Regions from separate parts of the Thalassotalea ganghwensis genome, predicted to be linked through region 3. Evidence: predicted binding sites of a transcription regulator. Region 3 holds the regulator's gene; each other region holds the start of a gene.
What was found. The regulator NrdR, encoded in region 3, represses ribonucleotide reductase genes. The targets are predictions, from matches to a motif close to AAACACNANATNTNGTGTTT.

Region 1 (6,574 bases), on a different contig from region 3:
AATTAGTGGCTATGATAAAAACGGCGCTGATGTTCTTTTCTTCTACCCGCACTAAAAGCCGATACGCGTTTGAGGTATCCAATCACTCGCGTGCCGTGGTCAATATCCTCTGAATGGCATTCTGGACAACGCGGTAACGTTCTCTTATCAATATGATTACAGGCATTACATAAGGTGATTTTGACGTTTATGCAGAAATAGTTACAACCCGTTTTTGCGGCAACATTGAGTAAATTCAAAGCGTTAGTTGATGACAAAGTTTCCTCCAAATTTAGGTGCAAGGCTGAGCCTCCATCTAAGTAACGGGTAAAGCCCTTACCATGCAAAATAAACTTATCTAAATGATTAATGGCATTGTCTTCAACAACATAAAAGTATGAGTTGTAACACTCACGCGGCACTTGGTATCCATCCGCTTTATCCCACTTGGCATTTTTGATACCCAAATTTTCCGCCGGGACGAACTCAGTATTAAATTGATAGCCATACTGCGCCTTGGCTCGACGATTAGCGAGATAAATGACTTCTAATTGCTTATCGACGAACTCCCGATAATCCTCGCCCGTGTCGACATTAATGCCTAAAAACTCTGCCGCCTCAACCATACCGTTAATACCTAAGGTTAAAAACTGTTTATCAAGATGAATAAATCCTGCGTCATAAACGGGTAGCATGCCATGACTAAGATAATCGTCGATTATCGCTCGATAAGCGACCTGATATTGTTGAATTTTTTCAACCTCAGTTAACAAGTCTCGACCATCTTGGATTAATCTATTCATATTGATGGTGATGACATTAATTGAGCCCGTCGACACTCCGCCAGCGCCTAAGGTATATGAAAAGGTGTTGTCACTGATTTCATTGCGCAGTCGGCAACAAGACGCTAAAGAATCAGCACTATCTGATTGGTAAATAAAAAAGGCATTGCCTTCGCTAATTTGCTGCGCGCACATTTGGGCAAACTGCGTATCTTTGACTAATTCGTTGTCAGTCAGCATCGCCGCTGTCACGACGGGAAAAGTGAGTAATGATTTTTCTCGTTCCTTGTTAAACCACCCCATAAAATAAGCTTGCAGTCTTTCAACACTTTGCCAATTAGGGGGCGTGTGATCGGGAAAGACAAAATTTTCAAAAAGCGATTCAAAGTAGTAACGATCGTAAAGCGATATATTCCAAAACACACTTTGATACCCGCGCGCCGCTGCCGGTTGATTTAACGCATAAACGACGTGTTGCAGGTGATTGTCTATCTCTTTAGCGTGAGTATTAAGATAGTCTTCACCAAACTCTTGTCGAGCAAAGTAATCAAAATAGGTAAGAAATTCAACGGTGGCAATTGCGCCTGCAAACTGAGCACTTATCGCAAAGACTAAGTTAATGAAACTTCCGCAAAACGATGCTAAATGCTTAGGTGCTTTTGATTCACCACCGAGTTTGGTTAAACCGTCGAGCAAAAAAGGATATAAAGATATTGAAGCACAATAGGGCTTTAAGCTGGTTTCGTCATGAACGTATATTTCATGTGCTTCTATTTGCCTGATATATTCTTGCGCCAATTCATCTGAAAACAACTCGCTAATTTTACCAGCGATTTGCGCTCGATTAATCTGAATTACATAGTCTTTGGTTAATTCAGCCTCCAATGTTGCGATGTTCTTGTGTGTCACGTTGGCATTAGCGTCCATTTTTGAGCCATCTGCGGCATTAGTCGCATGGACATACTGATGAATGAAGTTCTGTTTTTCTGCTATCTGAAATGGAGTTAAACGCTGCATAATGATTCTCTATTTTTATTGTTAAGATGATTAGGCAAAAACCGATAATTTAGGCATTGCCCGGTATGTAAATTGATTAACCTTTGATTCGTCGTTGGCTCATTTAACCCGCCCTTCTCGGTAAGCCATGGGCCTATTTTAAGATAATCTAAATGACGTGAAATTCGCTGCGGCACTCGCTCTAAGCCAGTGTACAAACAAGTTTTGAGACCATGTACTTTTGCCATTTGTAACCGCTGAACTAAGCATTCACTGTTCCACTCTCCGCCAAAAAACAAGACGCAGGTGATCATTGCTTGGTATTGCAACAAGTAATTTTCGAATAAGGAGGGGGTCAGTTCTAAGCCAAGCTCTCTGTTCCAGGTTTCTTGGCTATGACAACCTTGACAACGTAACGGGCAGCCTGTGATTGTAAACGCTAAGCTGACCTCATCGGGCACTTCTTGGAATACTATCTGTGGTGGTAACGCCTTGAACATAACACTATATCTTGTGCCTTACATAAAACTTAAACACAAGATATAGTGACAAAGCTTATTTTTATATACCTCTGAAAGAGTATTGTCTTTACCCGTCAATACTTGTATCAAGGGCATAATGCTGGTTGAATTGACTACGTACAGCCGCCGCAGCTACTGCAGCGCCAATCCTGTGCATTTACCGCTTGGTAAAACCATTCAAAGTATTTTGGCTCGGTTGGAATATGATGTTGTTCAAAGACCTCAAGCAGCCAATCAACGTTTGATTCTATCCAGTCCTCGAAAGGTAGACCTTCGATATATGCATCTTCATCAGGAAATAAATAACTGAAATTACCGTAAGTGCCCATATCGTTTTCAGTTTGTTTGGGCGGTAAGGTGATCGGCAGGTCGAGATAGGTAATTTGCCAATGGCCCAAACACAAGGTGTGTCCTTGTGCTGACCATTTTGCTTTAAAAGGATTGTTCAACAGAGAGTTTTCATCGCCGCTATTGTATTAGCGGAGATGATTGCTGCTCAAAATTAAAACCAATAATATCAGCTTCTTGAATCAGCTGCTGAATGTACTGACTGATATTTTTACGTTTAACTTTTTCATTTAAATACTCTGTCACTTTGTCTTTTACATACTCAAACGGTAATTGTCGTCCATCAACTTTGCGATCAATAATCGCCACGTGAAAACCATAACGACTCTCAATTGGGTAGGGTAATAACCCAACCTTGGCATTGAACAAATGACGTTCAAATTCAGGCACAGTTTGTCCTTGACTGATCTGCCCTAAATTTCCTTTCATCTCTTTCGATGGACAAGCCGAGTGCCTATCTACGAGTTCCTCAAACATTACCGGTGATTGCGCTATCGTTGCTATAATCTCCTGAGCGAGATCTTTAACTCTAATCCGGTCATTGACATCATCCGGCGCTACGGCCAATAAAATGTGACGCACCTCCAATAAAGGCGATGTGGTAAATTTGCTTTGGTTTTGCTGATAGAATCGCAAGCATTCTTGCTCTGATGCTATTGGTACTTGGCACTCCATCTCAATCAAACGATTGATCAAGGTATATTCAGAGTCTAGCTCCAGCGACGTCTCGTCATTTAACAGCCCCAACGATATTGCCTTTTGTTTAATGAGTTCGTTGATAATGAGTGATTCTGCCGCCTTAACCATACTTTGACGCTTGGTTTCAGCTGGGTGATATTGCATTTCAGCCAACACTTCTTGCTCAGATAGTTCAACTCCGTTAACACGAATTTCAGGCACTTCTGATGGTACATGGTTAGCACGTTTTGCTGCAGCAAGGTCATCCTCAACTTCAGAAAAATCTCCGTGATTAATGGCTGGATTTTCGATATCGCCATGACAGCCACAATCGTCATGATGTTTATGCTCATTTACCGGAGCAGCATTAATAATTTCCATGAGTTTTCCTTAGTGTTAATTGAGACCCTGGTATTAACTTTTAACTAGCGACTTTAACTATCATTAGCGTTTAAATCGCTATGCAAAAATTAAACAAGAAAGGTCAACACGCTCTAATTAATGGGTTATTTTGCTCTTAAACAAAGCGGTAAAGCGGGGTGTACAAATGTACATGAGCATTTTCCAACGATGAATAAGAGCGAAAATAACAACGATTAAATCATTAACTTTTATTTAGCGCGCACGACCTGATAATTACGGCTGAAATATTTCACTGGTACACTCCAAATATGAACTAATCGACTAAATGGAAATAGCACAAATAGCGTCATACCAAGGAAAATATGTAACTTGTAAATAAGTCCAACACTACTTAATGAAGCAGCTGCCGTTGTCATATCAAAGGTGACAATATTTTGCGCCCAGCTCATCATTTTAAGCATCTCACTACCGTCTAAATGGTTCAATGAAAACAAGATACTGATTAACCCTAAGACTAGCTGCACAAAAATCAGCACTAAGATTAAAATATCCATGGTTGTACTGGTAGCACGGACTCGAGGATTGTTTAATCGGCGATTGAGTAAAATCACAATGCCGTACAAGCACACTAGTCCAAAGAAACCACCCGCGCCCATCGCTATTAACTGCTTTGTTGCTGGGGTAACGCCTAAAACATCCCACACTTGATGTGGCGTTAGTAGACCAACAAAATGGCCCGCTAAAACTGCAATAATACCGATATGAAATGCCATTGAGCCTTTCTTAATGCCTTTGCTTTCTAGCATCTGACTCGAGCCTGTTTTCCACGTATATTGTTCTCGATCATAACGCAGCATACTGCCAACGATAAAAATCGTCAGAGCAATATAAGGATATAAACCAAATAAAAGTGTATTTAAGTAATCCATAAGTATTAACCTCCAGATACCGTTGTTGATTGGCCAGCGTCTTTCGCCAGCGTTTCAGCAATCACAGCATCCATCATTTGAATAGGAACTTGTTGGTCACGACGTTGTGTTTGAGAAGGGCGATTCGTCGCAGTGCCACAAGCGTCACTGTTGGAATCGGCACCAAATTTCACCATTTCCTCTTCCCAAACTTTATCGATCGCTTCTTTGGTATCATCACGCTTTTCGCCTTTTACTTGCTGCGCTAAATCAGCGTAGTCGATGTCCGCTTGAGCAAGATCAACCAAGATGTGAAACAGTATCGCGTAATCTGAATCTCGCTGTGCTAATCGCACTTTCAGTAGCGCTAAAATATGTGAGACATCTTGCAACCAACCTCGGGCGTGCTCATCACCTTGCGTCGAAGCAAACTCTAAAAACAAAGGGATGTAATCAGGGAGCTCTTTTATGCTGATATCTAAACCCGCCGCTTTGTATTGAGCGATGAGATCGATCATTGCTTGACCACGGTCGCGGCTTTCTCCGTGAATGTGTTCAAATAATAACAGTGATAACGAACGCCCGCGCTCAAAAAGCGCATCGTAGTCTGATTGCCAATCAAGTAAATCCATTGACAATCGACCATCAATAAACTCGGTAAGCTCCCGTTTGTTTTGCTCGCTTAAGTGTTTTTCTACAGCGATAAAACGTTTTATGTCTTCAGCAGAACATGCTAAATCTTCTGTAGGGTAATCTATCAATCGAGACATTAATGCCAAAATATCCATTGCTCTCTCCTACTCATTTGGGTCAATCATACTAACGGGAATTACTTCGCGTTGAGTTTGACTCTTACCACCAAACAGACTTGTTCCAGATGAGCCCGTTGCACAACCATTACCAAAGCTAAAACCACAGCCAGACTTTTCATCATAAGCATTCTCTGTTTGCACTTTATGGCTCGTCGGAACGACAAAACGGTCTTCGTAGTTGGCAATTGCCATGGTGTGATACATGTCTTCTATTTGGTGCTTAGTTAATCCGACTTGTTCTAATACCGCTAAATCTTCAACTTTTTCCACTTGCTGAGATCGTTTATAAGCGCGCATTGCTAACATGCGCTCTAACGCCTCTACAACAGGTTTTTCATCGCCAGCAGTGAGTAAGTTTGCGAGATATTTCATTGGAATTCGTAATGATTTCAAATCTGGAATCACGCCGTTTTGTCCAACATGCCCAGCCTCAATTGCAGTTTGCACTGGGCTAAGTGGTGGCACATACCAAACCATAGGTAAGGTGCGATATTCTGGATGAAGCGGCAGTGCCACTTTCCAGTCCATTGCCATTTTATAAACCGGCGACTGCACAGCGGCGTCAAGCCAGGCCTGCGGTATGCCTTCTTTACGCGCAGCCGCCTGAACTGCTTCATCATTTGGATCTAAGAAAATGTCACATTGGGCTTGGTACAAATCTTTTTCATTAGCAACCGAAGCCGCTTCTTCTATGCGATCAGCATCGTAAAGCATAACCCCAAGGTAGCGAATACGACCGACACAGGTTTCAGAACAAACCGTTGGCTGACCTGATTCAATACGTGGGTAACAGAAAATACATTTCTCTGATTTGCCTGTTTTCCAGTTGTAGTAGATTTTTTTGTACGGACAACCGGAAACACACATTCTCCAGCCACGACACTTGTCTTGATCGATTAAGACGATGCCGTCTTCTTCACGTTTATAAATCGCACCACTTGGGCAACTCGCGACACATGCTGGGTTTAAACAATGCTCACATAAACGAGGTAAATACATCATGAACGTTTTTTCAAACTGACCGTAGATATCCGCTTGTACGTGGTCAAAGTTTTTATCTGCTTTACGATGTTTGAACTCGGTGCCAAGAATTTCTTCCCAGTTAGGACCCCAGTTAATTTTCTCCATGCGTTGACCAGAGATCAGAGAGCGAGGACGAGCAACGGGCTGATGCTTTGATTCACCCG
Region 2 (6,574 bases), on a different contig from region 3:
AAACTCTTGGCAAGCTGCTTTCGTGATTACGATGTTGTTGGCCGTATCGGTGGTGAGGAATTTGCAGTTTGTATGCCTAATACCAAGATCCAATCAGCCTTTGATGCATGTGAGCGATTTCGTACTAAACTCTCTAAACTTAAAATAACGATTGATGATATTGATAAAACCCAGTTAAGCATAACGGTCAGTATCGGTTTGGCGGTCGCAAAAGGGCAGGATTCTCATTTAGAAAACCTTATGCGTGAAGCGGATAAACTCATGTATCGCGCAAAATCGGAAGGCCGCAATAGAACGATTAAGCAAAATACCTTTCAAACACACACAAGTGAAGACCAATCTATAGAACCTGAGGAGCAGCTTTTGAATAATGATGACGTAGAGAAAAGCGAACAAGTATCTGAAGGAAAGTACCCTGGTATTGACATGGATATTGGGATAAGTAATGTCCTTGGTGATGAAAGCCTTTACGAAGAAATTCTGGTGATGTTCCATCAAGATCATGGCCAAGATAAAGAAAAAATAGCTCAAGCAATAAAGGAAAATGATTTATTAAATGTAAAATCGCTGGTTCACACCTTAAAAGGGGTGGCTTGTTCTATTGGGGCAATGGAACTATTTAACTATACAAAGGCATTAGACGTTGCCGCTAATACACAAAACTATCAAGAATTTGATTACCTTTTTAAACCCGTTGCATTGGAGCTTGATAAAGTATTGTCTGGGATAGAACGTAACTTAGGTGATAGGCTATAATCGACTTACTCGACTTACTCGACTTACTCGACTTACTCGACTTACTCGACTTACTCGACTTACTCGACTTCAACGTTGATACTGCTAACAGGAATACAGCAACAGGGTAAAATCTCGTCATCACCAACAAATGCTAATGGTTCTCCATTGGGGTAAAGAACTTGGCCAGAGTGAAGTTTAATTCTGCAGGCGCCACAAAACCCGTCTCGACAATGGTAATGCACTTCGACGTTATGTTTTTCAAGGCAGTTTAGTAACGTTTTATCCTCACTTTTAAATTCAATTTGTTTTTGATTAACCGTTACTGTAATAGACTCGTTATTATGAGTCTTAGCAGGGTTAGTTTGCCTCATGAATACTCTCGGTAATCATAGGCAAACTTAACCGATGTGAAAGATTGGATAGATTATAAATCAAAGCCATCGAAGTCATCGCTAGATACCGCAGAATCTACTTGACCTACAAGGTAGCTTGAAATTTCAGACTCCTGCGGTGCAACTTGAACGTTATCACTAACCAGATAAGCATTCATCCAGGGTAAAGGATTACTTTTAACTTCATAAGGAGCCTCGAAGCCAATAGCCGCAAGACGCTGATTACAGATATACTCTATATATTGATTCAGAATTTGAGCATTTAGGCCGATCATTGAACCATCTTTAAATAAATATTGTGCCCATTCTTTTTCTTGTTCAACAACATCCATAAAAATTTGTAAGCCTTGCTCGCGCAATTGCTCAGAAATTTCTTTCATTTCAGGATCATCTTTGCCCGATTGCCAGTTATTAAGTATGTGTTGAGTACCGGTTAAGTGGAGTGCCTCATCACGTGCTATCAACTTGATAATCTTTGCGTTACCTTCTAGCAACTCACGTTCAGCAAAAGCAAATGAACAAGCAAAGCTGACGTAAAAGCGAATAGCTTCGAGTGCATTAACTGAACATATCGCAAGATACAAACGTTCTTTTAACTTTCGCTCACTAACTTCAATCATTTCACCGTCAACTTCATAAGTGCCTTCTCCTTGAGATTGCAGGAGCTGAGTGGTAATGATCACTGAATCGAAATAGATAGCGATGCTTGTGGCACGCTTTAAAATCGCTGGATTAACAACTATATCATCAAAGACTTCACTAGGATCGGTAAATAAATTACGTAAAATGTGGGTATAGGAGCGAGAATGGATTGTCTCGCTAAACGCCCAAGTTTCAACCCAAGTTTCTAGCTCAGGTAACGACACTAACGGTAGTAAAACAGCATTAACTGAACGTGCCGCCATACTATCGAGTAACGTTTGGTATTTGAGGTTTGAAATAAAAATATGTTTTTCAGAGTCGGTAAGGCTCTGCCAATCGGCACGATCTTTAGAAACGTCAATTTCTTCTGGTCGCCAAAAGAATGATAATTGCTTCTCAATGAGTTTTTCAAATGCGGCAAAGCGCTGTTGATCATAACGGGCAACATTTACACTATTTCCCATAAACATTGGCTCTAACAATGCGTTATTTGGAACTTGGTTAAATGTAGTGTAAGTCATTCAGTACTCCTTGATGCGCTTTTTTTATGATAAAACGCATCGGTTAAACAAATTATTTTTATTGTTAATGTCGCAACTCCTGATCTTGGGAGTTGCTTTAATGATTAAATTTTACACGCGCCACCAGCACAGCTGTCATCTTCTTGTTCAATATGGCTGTCTGCTGCACCATCTCGAGTGTTGTGATAGTAAAGGGTTTTCACACCTAACTTATAAGCCATCAAGATATCTTGAAGTATTTGCTTAACAGGCACTTTACCACCTTCGTATTTTGCAGGGTCGTAGTTCGTATTCGCAGAGATTGTTTGGTCAACAAACTTTTGCATAATACCCACTAGCTGCAAATAGCCTTCATTACTCGGTATGTTCCACAATAATTCATAGTTATCTTTTAAGCTTTCGTATTCTGGAACAACTTGTTTTAATGTCCCGTCTTTACTTGCTTTAACGCTAATTAAACCACGAGGAGGCTCAATACCATTAGTGGCATTTGAAATTTGTGAAGAAGTTTCTGATGGCATTAGTGCCGAAACCGTAGAGTTTCTTACACCATACGCTTTAATGCTTTCTCGCAAAGATTCCCAATCTAAATGCAAAGGCTCTGCGGTTATGCCATCAATTTCACGCTTGTAAGTATCAATAGGCAAAATTCCTTGTGATAAACGGGTCTCGTTGAACTTTTCACAAGCGCCTAGTTCTTTTGCAAGGTTATTTGACGCTTTTAACAAATAGTATTGAATTGCTTCAAACGTTCTGTGAGTAAGATTGTTAGCACTACCATTCGAATAATAAACACCATTTTTTGCCAAGTAATAAGCATAGTTTATCACTCCTATACCAAGCGTTCTGCGTCCCATTGTGGCATTGTGCGCAGCTGGTACAGGGTAATCTTGATAATCTAGCAAGCTATCAAGTGCCCTAACGGCAAGATCAGCTAGACCTTCGAGTTCATCTAAACTGTCTATCGCACCAAGGTTGAATGCAGATAACGTACACAACGCTATTTCGCCTTCAGGATCATTAACATCATTCATCGGTTTAGTAGGTAGGGCTATTTCTAAACACAAGTTACTTTGACGAATAGGTGCCATTGTTGGAATAAATGGGCTATGAGTATTGCAATGGTCAACGTTTTGAAGGTAGATACGACCAGTGCTTGCTCGCTCTTGCGCGAATAAAGTAAATAACTCGATCGCTTTTATGCATTTTTTACGAATTGAGCTATCCGCTTCATATTGCAGATAGAGTTGTTCAAACTTTTCTTGATCTTCAAAAAATGCATCGTATAAGCCAGGTACATCACTTGGGCTGAATAAGGTAATCGACTCACCTTTAATTAATCGTTGATACATTAATTTGTTAAATTGCACGCCATAATCTAAATGGCGAACACGGTTCTCTTCAACGCCTCGGTTGTTTTTCAATACCAGCAGGCTTTCAACTTCTAAATGCCATAATGGGTAGAATAGGGTAGCAGCACCACCACGGACTCCCCCTTGAGAGCAACTTTTAACCGCTGTTTGAAAATGCTTATAAAATGGAATACAACCGGTATGAAACGCTTCTCCGTTTCTAATCGCACTTCCTAGCGCTCTAATGCGACCAGCGTTAATACCAATACCTGCGCGTTGAGATACGTACTTAACGATGGAGCTCGATGTTGCATTAATTGAATCAAGGCTATCACCACATTCAATTAATACACATGATGAGAACTGACGAGTCGGTGTTCTAACTCCCGCCATAATTGGCGTAGGAAGTGATATTTTAAAGGTCGAAATGGCATTATAAAAGCCTTCTACATATTCTAAACGAGTCTCTTTTGGGTATTTTGCAAAAAGACAAGCAGCGACAAGCATGTACAAAAATTGCGCGCTTTCATAAATTTCGCCTGTAACCCTATTTTGAACCAAATATTTACCTTCTAATTGTTTTACCGCCGCATAACTAAAGGTGAGGTCGCGAGTATGGTCGATAAAACTTTCCATGCGCTCGAAGTCTGCTTGGTCATAATCAGCAAGCAAATGTTGATCATATTTACCCGCCTCAACCATATTTACGACATGTTGATACAACTTGGGTGGTTCAAACTGACCATACGCTTTTTTACGTAAGTGGAAAATGGCTAATCGTGCAGATAAAAACTGATAATCAGGAGTTTCTTCAGAAATTAAATCAGCCGCTGCTTTAATAATGGTTTCGTGGATGTCTTCGGTCTTGATGCCATCGTAAAACTGGATATGTGATTTAAGTTCAACTTGAGATACTGATACATTATTTAAGCCTTCAGCTGCCCAGGCTATTACTTTATGAATTTTCTCTAAATCGATGGGTTCTTTTTCGCCGTTGCGCTTGGTTACAAAAAGATTGTTATTCATGAAGATCCTGTAAATCTAGTTATTGTTTTAGTTTTTAGACGGATTGTTACTACCTCCTATTGACCACAACAGTGTAACTCGTCATAAAAACACTATATCTAGGGGGTAACTTAGTTAGTAATCACAAGATAATGAGGTTTAGCCTTTATTGCAAGTAGCAAAATAGACTATTTTAGTGATAAAAATTGGCATATTTAAAAGGGGTTAGTAGTGACTAACTTAGTACCGCTTTTTTATTTTGATTTATTCAAAACGCAACGGTTATTTCGTTTTATTTTTTTTCTTTAGAACTCTTTTAGTTATTTTTGTAATTAGGTTATAGCAAAATCAAATAAGTAATTAAATTATATTAATTATCAATCAATTAGATTGTTAGGTTATTATCTCATCACCTTGGTTATTTAATCAACGGTGTACTAAAACGCAATAGTTACTACCAAGATAATGAGCGATATGTATTAAAAAAATGTTAACCAAACTACCTGAGTAAATTTAAAATGTCAGTGGGTTGCTCACAATGAATATCAGCTGACCAATGTTGGCACTCTTCAAGGTTTTGTATATACCCCCATTTGGCAATTATGGTCGTCATATTGGCGGCATTGCCTGCTTCAATATCTCTTGGTGCATCGCCTACATATAAACATTGACTTGGTGGTAAGTTAAGTTTTTCACAGGCAAATAATAACGGCTCTGGATCTGGTTTTCGTTTCGTTAATGTATCACCACCAACGATTACTTTGCACTGATTAAGCTCTGGGAAGGACGGCAGCAACGCTAGCGTTAGCGTTTCCGGCTTATTAGTGACAATTCCCCAAGGAATGCCATTGTCATCAAGTGCAGAAATTAACGTATCGACGCCAGAATACAATACAGTATTTACGGCGATATTATTGCGGTAGTATTCAAGAAATTGATGACGAAGTTCATCAAAATTATATTGATGGATTTTTTCCGCAAATCCTAACGCCAATAAACCTTTGGCGCCATCAGATGCTATAGGTCGATAGGCGCTGCGATGTACTGTTGGGAGTTGATGATGATTTAAGACATGATTTAATGCGGCGCCAAGGTCGTTGGCGGTATCAAGCAAGGTACCATCTAAATCAAATAAGATCCCTTGAGGGGAATTATTAAGGTTTGTTAACATCATTATTCAACCTTTTGACAACAGAGTATGTAATTTACATCTAGCGATGGGATAAGCTTGTGATTTTCTGTCAGTGGATTGTAATGTATACCAGCGGCATCGATACATTTTAAACCACATTGTTCAGCCCAGCCAATGAGTTGGGAAGGGCGAATAAACTTATCATGGTCGTGTGTGCCATCGGGTACCAACTTAAAGACTTTCTCAGCAGCTAGAATAGCTAATAAGTATGACTTTATCGTTTTGTTCAATGTAGAAAAAAATACAAAACCATTTGGCTTAACCATAGCAGCACACGCTTGTACAATGGATTTAGGATCTGGCACGTGCTCGAGCATTTCCATGCAAGTCACCGCATCGTAAGACGCGGGCATTAATGTGGCTTGCTGTTCTGCGGGGATCTTTTGATAACTTACGTTTTTTACACCCATTTCCAATGCATGGAGTGTTGCCACATTAAGTGGTTCTTCGCCCATGTCTATGCCGGTGACGTTTGCGCCTAGCTTTGCCATGCTTTCAGCGAGTATCCCTCCGCCACAACCGACATCAATAATTGCTTTATTATAAAGGTCACCTAAGTGTTGAATAATAAATTGTCTTCTGATCGGGTTTATTTGATGGAGTGGTTTGAAGTCGCCATCTAGATCCCACCATTGGTGAGCAACTTTTTCAAATTTTTCAATTTCTTTTGGGTTTACGTTAACGGTATCAGTCATAAGAATAGATATTAGCTAAGAATTAACTAAATTCTAA
Region 3 (6,574 bases):
TATCGTAAAACCGCTGGTTTTTCACAAGGTCAACGAATGAAGGTCACTTTGGCGCAAGCGTTAGTTCATCAGCCTCAAAACTTTGTTTTAGATGAGCCGACCCGTGGTTTAGATGTTATGAGCACACGCGTGCTTCGAAATCACTTAAGCAAATTCAAAGAAAAAGGGCATTGCATTTTGTTTTCCTCCCACGTAATGCAAGAAGTCGCAGCATTGTGCGATCGAGTCATTATTGTTGCCAACGGCAAATTGGCTGCTGAAGGTACACCTCAAGAGCTTTGTGAACTGGCTGGAGAAGCCCAGCTTGAGGAAGCATTTGTTAAGTTAATTGGTAGTGATGAAGGAGTCGCCGCATGATCCAATACAACGCATTATTAAAAAAAGAACTGAAAGAAGCGTTTCGAGATAAGCGTGCTTTAATGGTGGCGATGATGATGGCAATTCTTGCACCCGTGATGATTTTTGCCATGTCAAAAGTGATGATTAAAGAGATGGTCTCGACACCCGCTATTTATGTTAAGGTCACTGGTGCGGAATATGCGCCAAAACTAATCAAAGCGCTTGCTGACGATAATATTAAGCTATTTGAAAATGTTCCTGAAGAAGATAAAAAATTGTGGGATGAACGTAATATCCAATTAACGATCCCTGACACTTATGGCGAAGACTTAATTGCCGGCAAAACCATTAAGGTTTATCTAAAAGCTGACTTTAGTGATAAACCAATGATGGCACCATTGAGACGCATAAAAGACAGTGTGCGCGAGTATGCTCAAGCTATCGGCTACAAGCGCCTATTGGTTAGAGGGATTGACGTTAATCTGCTTAACCCAGTCAGTGTTATTGAACAAGATACCTCTTCACCAAGCAGCAATTTTATGATGGTCTCTCTGATGCTTGGTCTGTATTTATTGATGGCGGCGTTTATGTCGGGATTATCCGTTGCTATTGATACCAGTGCCGGTGAACGAGAGCGCAATGTCTTAGAGATGTTGTTATGTCAGCCAGTTAGTACCTTAAAAATTGTTTTAGCGAAACTTAGCTGTGCAAGCCTTATCGCCATTATTGGCGTGGTATTAACCATTTCATTGACGTCAGTTTCGATGAGCTTTGTTGATTTAACCAAGATTGGTGCAACATTTAGCTTAGATGCCAATGCTGTATTAATCATAATCACGATGTTGATCCCAATTTGCTTTTTGGCATCTGCTTTACAATTATTCTTTTCGTTTCAAGCGAAAAGTTTTAAGGAAGCCCAGTCTTCTGTAACTATGGTAATTATGTTGCCAGCGATGTTGCCTTTTATCATGACGTTTATCGACGACAAGCCTAAGTGGTTTGATTGGTTACCAGTAACAGGGCAATCGTTGATCATGGAAGATATATTTAAAGGGCTACCAGTGGATTGGATGAACCTAGGTTTAACAACCTTGATTACCATCACCGCAACAGTTGCTTTAGTGATGGCATTAGCTAGTAAGTTAAAGTCAGAAAAAGTGATCCAATCATTAAGTTAATAAATTGTTGATAGAGATTGCTTAATATGGCTGACACGATAGAATTACCCTTTTTACACCCGCGCGGTTTCACAGACTCAGTGCTAGAAAAAGGTTCTCGTTTGTCTCATAAAGCAATCTTTTATCAATGGATGACGGAGTATGAAAAACTACTGCGTCATCTGATTATCGGTTTTGAAGCGAAACCTGCACTTCAAGACGAACTGTTTCAAGAGATAGCCTTAAATATTTGGCGAGCTCTGCCTTCATTTCGTCAAGAAAGCTCGGCTAAAACCTTTGTCGCCAGGATTGCACATAATGTTTTAGCTACTCATGTCGCTAAATCGGTTAAAACTATTGATACCGATGAAACAATTGATAATCAGCAATTACCTGAAGAGCAAACCCTTCAGAGTTCTTGTCCATATCAAGCGCTTGATCAACAACAGCGTCAAAAAAGGTTAATCAATGCGATACAGACCTTACCGATAGAGCACCAGCAAGTTATTACTCTTGCTTTAGAAGGGATGAGTTATAAAGAGATCGCAGAAACGCTAGCGATAACAACCAACTTGGTTGGGGTGCGGTTACAACGAGCCAAAGTTGCCTTAAATGAAAAACTGGAGAAACAGTCATGAGCGAAGAAGGTAAAAAGCAAATGGCGAATAGTCCCCTTGAGCAGTTAACTGATGATGATCTAGATTGGCAAAACCTCAGTAGCGATTGGCAAAGCCAACCGTTCCAAAAAACTGATATTAGTGCGTTAATAAAACAAACCCGACGCAGGGTTATTTGGGCTAAAAGCCTTTTGGTCATCGATATTGTTAGCACGCTGTCATTGATAATCATGTTTTTCGCTGGGCTTTGGGTACTTGATTGGTCATTCGCTACCTTATGTTATGTCGCTTTTGGTAGCGTTTTTTCGGTGATTTTTTGTATTTATACAGTAAGCATTCGATTAAAAGCGTGGCGTCAAATGTGTCAAAGTCCGGATAAAGCGCTAGAAAATGCCATTGCCAATTGCCTTTCTTCAGTAAAATACATGAAGGTATGCAAACTTTCAGTTTATATACTATTTCCAGTGGTGAACTGGTATATCTATGAGTTATCAAAAATAAAGGAAGTTGGCGCTTACGAAGGTTATGCCTACAGTAATATCTTGTTGTTGAGTGTTTGGGGGATATTTGAATACTATTATCGTAAAAGTCGCACGGAATATATTCACTTATCTTCACTGCAAACCAAATAAAATTCTGAGTTTTTTAGTTATATAGCCTTTAATTTTGGTTGGTTTGCCATTTCTTGTTTTATCCTGCTTGTGCTTTTCTTGTTTATTCTATATATTGTCTAAATGACGAACATTGTATTGTATATAATGCTTCATGCTGCATTTAGTTCGGAAATTTTAGGCGTTTGTTTGTTCTGTTTTTCGCTATAAAACAGTGTATTTTGAGCTAAGTAAAACACCGGATTTCCATATACAAAAGCGCCTAATTCAGGCAAAATATGCGGCAATTTTTATTAATCCATTATTTCCAGTGACTACTGTGAACTTGAGGTAAAACATGCTTACTCGTGATATGAATATTGCTGATTTTGATGCAGAACTATGGCAATCAATGACAGACGAAGTGGTTCGTCAAGAAGAACATATTGAATTGATTGCATCTGAAAACTACTGTAGCCCTCGTGTATTAGAAGCACAAGGCTCACAATTAACCAACAAATACGCTGAAGGGTATCCTGGAAAGCGTTATTACGGTGGTTGTGAATTTGTTGATAAAGCAGAAACATTAGCAATTGAGCGAGCGAAAGAATTATTTGGAGCAACTTATGCCAATGTTCAACCTCACGCGGGTTCTCAAGCAAATGCTGCAGTTTTTCAGGCATTAGTTACCCCAGGCGGAAAAGTATTAGGGATGAGCTTAGCGCATGGTGGTCACTTAACTCATGGTTCACATGTAAACTTCTCAGGTAAGTCTTATGAAGCCATTCAATATGGATTACACCCTGAAACAGGCGATATTGATTACGAAGAATTAGAGCGTCTCGCAAAAGAACATAAGCCAGAAATGATCATTGGTGGCTTTTCTGCGTTCTCGGGTATTGTTGATTGGGCTCGTATGCGTAAAATTGCTGATGAAGTAGGTGCTTACTTTATGGTTGATATGGCGCACGTTGCAGGTTTAGTCGCGGCAGGTCTGTATCCTAATCCAGTGCCTCATGCGCACGTAGTAACCACCACTACTCATAAAACGTTAGCTGGTCCTCGTGGCGGTTTGATTGTTTCTGGCTGTGATGACGAAGACATCTATAAAAAGTTGAATTCTGCCGTTTTCCCAGGGGGTCAAGGTGGACCATTAATGCACGTTATTGCAGCTAAGGCTGTGGCGTTTAAAGAAGCATTACAACCTGACTTTAAAGTGTACCAGCAGAAGGTACTTGATAATGCCAAAGCAATGGTAGCGGTATTGCAAGAGCGTGGTTACAAAGTGGTTTCAAATGGTACAGAAAACCATTTATTGCTTTTAGATTTAATTGATAAAGATATTACGGGTAAAGATGCTGATGCCGCATTAGGGCGTGCGCACATTACGGTTAATAAAAACTCAGTACCGAATGACCCGCGTTCACCATTTGTGACTTCTGGTTTGCGTTTGGGTACTCCAGCGATCACCCGTCGTGGTTTTGGCGTTGAAGAAACTAAGCAATTGACCGGCTGGATCTGTGATATTCTTGATGATATTAACAATGAAGACGTCATCAATACTGTTCAGGAAAAAGTAAAAGAAATTTGTGCACGTTTTCCAGTATACGCATAAGTTGATTAGGGGTATTCGCACTTTGTGAACACCTTTACAATAAAAAACCCAAGTTAATTTAACTTGGGTTTTTTTATATTAAGTTGCCAACGTTACTTCGGCATAAAAATAGATTAAAATAACTCGCATTAGATTATTACCTTATAGAGATCAGAGTGTATTGCCCATTTTGCTCCGCTACCGATACGAAAGTTATTGATTCACGTTTAGTCGCCGACGGACATCAAATCAGACGTCGCCGTGCTTGTATGGCCTGTAATGAGCGTTTCACTACCTTTGAAACAGCAGAACTTTTGATGCCGCGTATTATTAAACGAGACGGCTCTAGAGAGCCTTTTAATGAAGACAAGATGCGCAGCGGATTAGTGCGTGCTCTTGAAAAGCGTCCGGTAAGCGTCGAGCAAGTTGAACTAGCAATTAATAAGGTTAAATCCGAAATGCGCGCGACTGGCGAGCGTGAAGTTAGTAGTGAGTTACTAGGCAATTTTATTATGCAACAGCTCAAAAGCTTAGATAAAGTCGCCTATGTGCGTTTCGCTTCTGTATATCGTTGTTTTGAAGACATTAGAGAGTTTGGTGAAGAAATCGCAAGGCTTGATAATGATTAAAAGGCCTAAGTTAAATCAACTTCAACGATTGAGGCTGAAATAGTGGCAAATGTATCGCGCTTTGTTGAAGCTGACTATGAATTTATGGCTCGGGCAATAAAACTTGCTCAACAAGGTCAATATACCACTTCACCCAATCCTCGAGTCGGTTGTGTCATTGTCAAAAATGGACAAATTATTGCCGAAGGTTTTCATATCAAGGCAGGTAGTGGTCATGCTGAAGTCAATGCCATCGCCAATGCCAATGAGTCACTAGCAGGCGCGACAGCCTACGTGACACTCGAGCCATGCAGTCATTATGGTAAAACCCCTCCTTGTGCTCAAGCGTTAATAAATAGCGGTATTACTCAAGTGATTTGTGCCATGATCGATCCTAACCCTGAAGTTGCGGGTCGAGGTGTTAAGATGTTGCAACAGGCCGGCGTCGAAGTTAGCACAGGTTTATTGGCGAGAGCAGCTAGTGAACTTAACACGGGCTTTATTAAACTAATGACAACAGGCCTACCTTATGTTCGTTGTAAAATGGCCGCTAGTCTTGATGGAAAAACCGCAATGGCCAATGGCGAAAGCCAATGGATAACTGGAAAAGCAGCTCGTCAAGATGTGCAGCGTATTCGGGCCAGAAGTTGCGCGGTGATCACCAGCGCTCAATCGGTAATTAGTGATAATGCACGAATGACGGTGCGAGAAGCGCAGTTTAATCTTGCTGAGGAACAGTATCCACTCGACACCATTCGTCAACCAGTGCGGGTTGTTATCGATTCGCAGGCAAGGCTGACACCAGGCTTAGCATTATTTCAAACACCATCCCCAGTAATTATCATCAATCGTAACATTGAAAATTCATACGATTGGCCACATTTTGTCAGTCATTGGACAATTGAAAGCAATGACAGCGAACATATTGATTTGCGGTTATTATTAATCAAGCTCGCTAAGCAAGGGTATAACGATATATTACTCGAAGCAGGGAAGTCTTTAGCGGGTGCTTTTGTCGAGCAAGGTTTAGTCGATGAACTCATTTTATATATGGCACCAAAGCTATTAGGAAATGACGCACAAGGATTATTGTCGATGCCTTCAATTACTGAGTTGGCAACGGCAAAGCGTTTGATGATAACAGATACAAGAGTGATAGGCTCAGATCTTAAAGTCATCGCTAAATTTACTGAACACGAATAGAGAGCATTATGTTTACTGGAATCATTGAAGCTTTAGGAAGTATTTCAGCGATTAACGTTAGTAGCGCGGGTGCGCGAGTGACGGTGAAATCAAATACATTAGACATGAGCGATGTAAAATTAGGTGATTCAATTGCAACTAACGGGGTTTGCTTAACCGTGGTTGACTTTGGCGCTCATCATTTCAGTGCAGATCTTTCGAATGAAACATTACAACGCACGGGCTTTGCTTCATACAAACTAGGGCAAATGGTTAACCTTGAAAAAGCGATGTTACCTACCACGCGCTTTGGTGGACATATTGTTTCTGGACATGTCGATGCTCGCGGACAAATTGTTGACATTAACACGAATGGCAATAGTGTCGATTACTGGATTTCGATGACGGGCGACATAGCACCTTATATCGCAGAGAAAGGCTCAGTTACTATCGATGGTGTCAGCTTAACCGTTAATTCACTGCAAGC

Region 1: a site for NrdR is predicted at 2,289-2,308, ahead of nrdG (anaerobic ribonucleoside-triphosphate reductase activating protein). Genes of this name have one in related genera too.
Region 2: a site for NrdR is predicted at 4,759-4,778, ahead of nrdA (class 1a ribonucleoside-diphosphate reductase subunit alpha). Genes of this name have one in related genera too.

What each region holds. Positions count from the first base shown of each region.
Region 1 covers NZ_JBQRUM010000006.1:239,770-246,343, reverse strand. The annotation lists gene nrdD (anaerobic ribonucleoside-triphosphate reductase) at 3-1,778, opposite strand; gene nrdG (anaerobic ribonucleoside-triphosphate reductase activating protein) at 1,766-2,257, opposite strand; gene ACSLUH_RS08620 (PM0253 family protein) at 2,392-2,727, opposite strand; gene ACSLUH_RS08615 (peptidylprolyl isomerase) at 2,747-3,685, opposite strand; gene narI (respiratory nitrate reductase subunit gamma) at 3,916-4,596, opposite strand; gene narJ (nitrate reductase molybdenum cofactor assembly chaperone) at 4,602-5,363, opposite strand; gene narH (nitrate reductase subunit beta) at 5,373-6,574, opposite strand, start outside.
Region 2 covers NZ_JBQRUM010000016.1:36,977-43,550, reverse strand. The annotation lists gene ACSLUH_RS15095 (diguanylate cyclase) at 1-756, shown strand, start outside; gene yfaE (class I ribonucleotide reductase maintenance protein YfaE) at 816-1,109, opposite strand; gene nrdB (class Ia ribonucleoside-diphosphate reductase subunit beta) at 1,163-2,293, opposite strand; gene nrdA (class 1a ribonucleoside-diphosphate reductase subunit alpha) at 2,398-4,671, opposite strand; gene ACSLUH_RS15075 (HAD family hydrolase) at 5,150-5,824, opposite strand; gene ubiG (bifunctional 2-polyprenyl-6-hydroxyphenol methylase/3-demethylubiquinol 3-O-methyltransferase UbiG) at 5,824-6,537, opposite strand.
Region 3 covers NZ_JBQRUM010000028.1:5,713-12,286, reverse strand. The annotation lists gene ACSLUH_RS18510 (ABC transporter ATP-binding protein) at 1-357, shown strand, start outside; gene ACSLUH_RS18505 (ABC transporter permease) at 354-1,517, shown strand; gene ACSLUH_RS18500 (RNA polymerase sigma factor) at 1,544-2,134, shown strand; gene ACSLUH_RS18495 (hypothetical protein) at 2,131-2,745, shown strand; gene glyA (serine hydroxymethyltransferase) at 3,062-4,318, shown strand; gene nrdR (transcriptional regulator NrdR) at 4,474-4,926, shown strand; gene ribD (bifunctional diaminohydroxyphosphoribosylaminopyrimidine deaminase/5-amino-6-(5-phosphoribosylamino)uracil reductase RibD) at 4,969-6,108, shown strand; gene ACSLUH_RS18475 (riboflavin synthase) at 6,117-6,574, shown strand, end outside.